Regions from separate parts of the Aliikangiella aequoris genome, predicted to be linked through region 2. Evidence: predicted binding sites of a transcription regulator. Region 2 holds the regulator's gene; the other holds the start of a gene.
The links. The regulator PhoB, encoded in region 2, activates phosphate uptake and scavenging genes when phosphate is short. The targets are predictions, from matches to a motif close to TGTCATANNNNTGTCANA.
Positions count from the first base shown of each region.

Region 1: ACUR5C_RS03895 (phosphatase PAP2 family protein) is a predicted target of PhoB. The motif match lies at 999-1,016, and genes of this name have one in related genera.

Region 1 is NZ_CM132298.1:867,409-869,615, reverse strand. Features, by position in the region: gene ACUR5C_RS03900 (recombination-associated protein RdgC) at 1-794, opposite strand, end outside; gene ACUR5C_RS03895 (phosphatase PAP2 family protein) at 1,088-1,633, shown strand; gene ACUR5C_RS03890 (glycosyltransferase family protein) at 1,681-2,207, shown strand, end outside.
Region 2 is NZ_CM132298.1:403,902-406,108, forward strand. Features, by position in the region: gene phoB (phosphate regulon transcriptional regulator PhoB) at 514-1,209, shown strand; gene phoR (phosphate regulon sensor histidine kinase PhoR) at 1,269-2,207, shown strand, end outside.

The DNA of each region.
Region 1 (2,207 bases), 460 kb from region 2:
CCGTCAACATCTTCGTTTTCTGCTAGTAACTCATCCATAAACTTAACTGATTTAATTTGTAAATCTGGGGTGATTATTCCTTTAAACTGCCCTTTATAGCGAAAGCCAAGCTTGTTCACCCAGTAACCATCTTCAAGTAAATCGCCGATAACATTATTTTCGCTTTCGTTATCTTTAAACTTTGCTACTCGTTCATCTTTCGGATCTTTAAACTCGTATTCGCCGCTCAACTCCCACCCTTCAGGCATTCCGTTCTCTAACCACCCATTGAGGATGATTGCCGGATTTTCCTCACTAACTAAACGCACCGCGCCGATAGAACCAATAGTTTCCACTAAAAGCTCTAAAAACGTGTCCGCAATAGTGTCACTTCCTGCATTTAAAACTAAATAGCCGCGTTTGGTATCAATATAGGCTGTAATGTGGCTAGAACGCACAAAAGCTTGAGGTAGCATTTTACTCAAAATATCTTCCTTCAAAGACTGCTTTTCTTTCGAGTAAACCTTACGCCCAAACTCTTTTTGAATAGTATGTACACGCTCTTCAAGCTCTTCTTTTACCGCGCTTGCGGGAATAACCTTTTGTTCACGGCGCATACAAATTAAAATACAGCCCGCTGCGGCATGTACCAAATACTCTCGCGAACGGTGAATTGGTGACACCCAGCCGACACTTTCTTCTGCCTGTCTTGCACAAGGCGCAAAGCGCTTTTCTGCCAGCCTTTCAGACAAAACTTCTGGTGATAGCTCAAATGGTGTTGTTAAACGATATAAATATAAATTTCGAAACCACATAGACAACTTTTTAATTGAAGAATTGGTTGCGTATTATCGCCAACTCTTTGTATTTTTCCAAAGACTATTTCTAAGAAATTTGCCAGAAGCTTGCTGTTTTCACGATTACCTTTTTGAATCAGTAGGTTAACCTGGATATTAACTTTCACTTCTATGCCATAAAACAGGGGGACACACCAAGCTGTCATGCTTACTTAACAAACTGGTCATTTTTCAGTCACAATCTCGCGTTAAGTTCTCCTTATGCACACCAAGATAATTGAAACACCACCAGTGATATAAGGAGTATTAACATGCCAACCTCTTTAAAAGCACAATTTCAAGCTATTGATACTTCTCTTTTTTTATGGATTCAAAACCACTGCTGTAAACGCCTTAAATTTAAACTCGTTCGAGCAGTCTCTTTTAGTGGTGATGGCTGGCTTTATGCGGTGATTGCTTTTGCCGCATTAAGCATTGATTTTCACGCTAACTTAAAATTTTTTAACGCTTGCTTAATAGCCTATGCGATTCAAGTTCCGTTGTATGTCGGATTGAAAAAAACCTTTAAACGAAATAGGCCGCAAGATTCATTGCCCGCGTTTATGGCGCAAATAAAACCATCCGATCAATTTAGTTTTCCATCGGGGCATACAGCAGCCGCCTTTGTCATGGCAACTCAAATGGCTTTGTTTTTTCCAGAATTTATCGCGCTTAGCTTAGTTTGGGCTTTATCTATTGGTGCGTCCCGTGTTTTGCTCGGCGTACATTATCCCGGCGACATACTAGCCGGCATGGCCCTAGGTTTAGTGAGTACATTAGTGAGCTATCAAGCGATAACTTTACTCAATCTAGGTTAACGGATTCAGCGATGCTTTTTAAGCTAATAGAGAGTTAGAAATTAAATATGAAAGTACTTTATGCGGTTCAGGCAACCGGTAACGGCCACATAACGCGGGCAAGAGTCATGGCTAAAGTGTTTAAAGCACTACATATAGAGGTTGACTGGGTCTTTACCGGTAGAGACAGGGACTCACTGTTTGATATGCAAATATTTGGTGATTTTAAATGCTTAAAAGGTTTAACATTTTCAATACGGAATGGGAAAGTTGATCATATTAAAACCATTTTTAAAAATAATCTGTTTAGTTTTGTTTATGATGTTTTGTCTTTTGATTTTACTGGCTACGATATTATTATCAATGACTTCGAACCCATTACTGCTTGGTCTGCAAAAATAAAAAAAATCAAAACCTATGGCCTTTCACACCAAATGGCCTTTCAAAAAGATATTCCTATTGCAGGTAAAAGCTTGATCGCCAGTTTAGTGTTAAAACACTTTGCACCCGTATCATTTCCTATGGGATTACATTGGGACGCGTTTGATCAGAGCCTACTTCCACCAATCGTTGAAAAGCCAACCAATTTAACTCA
Region 2 (2,207 bases):
TCACCAAATAAAGCCTAAATTAAGAAGCGCACAGGGTTTATCGGTTGAATTCAGATTACTTAACGCGGGATAGTGTTGGAATGTGACCTAGTCGGCCTTTTTATACTTATTTAACACATTTTTGTGACACGCAAACAAATAAAATCGCCGTTTAATATTCGGTTTAAGGTCTAATGTGGTTGACTTTGGACGAGTTAAATAATGAGTTAAATAAGCGGTTATTAGTTAAAAACGGCATCGCAAAATCTTATTATGATATTTGATTGGATTTATTTTTCAGCCTGAAAGTTAAGTAGATTGTAGAGTGTGTGATGTTAAGGAAAGCTGGTCACTGCAGATTTTCCGCGGGTAAGCGCTAAACTTGTCATAATGCTGTCATTTTTCATGGTAAAAATAGCGAATATTCAAAGTTTGATTTGCTTTATATTTTAGATGACAAGATGTAGCGTATTTTTTATGTCATATTAGAAACAAAGCATTTGTAATAAAAAAGTGCAGTATAAGGTGCCCGTTATGGCGAAACAGATATTACTAGTAGAAGACGAACAACCGATAAGAGAAATGCTGCGATTTGCTTTGGAGCGTGAAAACTATAAGGTATTGGAAGCTTCTAATGCCGTTGCCGGTAGAGACGTTCTAGCTCGCCAAAGGCCAGACTTAATTATTGTTGATTGGATGATGCCGGGTGAAGATGGGGTCGAATTCATTAAGCGCTTACGCAAAGACTCAGTACTGAAAGAACTTCCGGTAATCATGTTAACCGCACGCGTTGAAGAGAATGATAAAGTGCGCGGATTAGACTGTGGTGCCGATGACTACTTGACCAAGCCAGTAGGGATGAAGGAGCTGTTGGCAAGAATAAAAGCGTTATTGCGTCGAACTTCGCAGGCTAATGAAGACGACGTATTAGCCGCAGAAGGCCTAGAGTTAAATTTAGCGACTAACCAGTTGAGTATTGATGGAAGTGATGTTCACATTGGTCAAACTGAATTTTCGTTACTTAAATTTTTTGTCGAACACAAGAATCGAGTATACTCGCGCGCTCAGTTGCTAGACTTTGTATGGGGACAAGCGGTATACATTGAAGAGCGCACTGTCGATGTACATGTTTTAAGGTTGAGAAAAATACTCAAACCCTTTGCTAAGGATGGATTAATTAAAACCGTACGTGGCATGGGCTATATGTTCTCCCAGAAAAAGGCTGAATAGCGAGTTTAAGTTAGCTTTATAAATCTAACCGTTAATATACTAAGCGAGAATCAAACCGCATGAACAATGCTTGGACAGTCGAGATTTCCCGCATTTTAGTTTTAGCCGCCGCCGCAATCTTATTTGGAATTGTTTCTGGCTGGTGGGTTGTGGCTATTCTGTTACCTTGTATTATTTATATTTGCTGGATGTTAATCCAAATAAGAGCGCTTGAAAGGTGGATTCGGATAGGAGCTAAACATAGTTTAGCGTTGGATTCGAGCGGTATTTGGCAGCTTATTGTACAAAATATTGTGCATGCTCAGCGAAAAAACAAAGAACGTAAAAAGCGTTTAAGCCAAATGGCTCGCCGGTTTGAAGCGACTATTGCTGCGCTACCTGATGCGACTGTAGTCATTAACCAACACCGAGAAATTGAGCTGACCAATCAGGCGGCCTATGACTTATTGGGAATTCATAAATCCACTGATCTTGGGCAAAGGATTGATAACTTAATTCGAGATCCCCTATTACATCAATTGATCGAATCGCAACAAACTGTGTCTCAAATTGATATGACATCACCAATTGAGCGAGGCAAGTCACTTTCCATTACCTGTGTTGATTTTGGCGAAAATAGAAAACTCGTTACTGCGCGAGATATTAGCCAGAGGTTAGCTGTGCAAAAAATGCGCAAAGCTTTTATCGCCAATGCTTCACATGAATTACGAACGCCATTAACCGTTATTTCTGGTTATCTCGAGTTACTAGAGTCTGAACCTGAGCTAAGCAAGTCAACGCGCACTCAAATTGTTAATGCAAGCAGCCAAGCGACCCGAATGACCCGTATTTTAGATGATTTATTAACTTTGTCTAAACTTGAAGAGAAGGGGTATGACGCCAACTCTGGTGAAGTGGTTGATATGCCAAATCTTATTTTGAAGCTAGTTAGCGATCTAAAGAAAACCTCAGCTTTGGGGAGTTGCGAAATAGCAACAGAAGTTGATGAAAAACTGTAT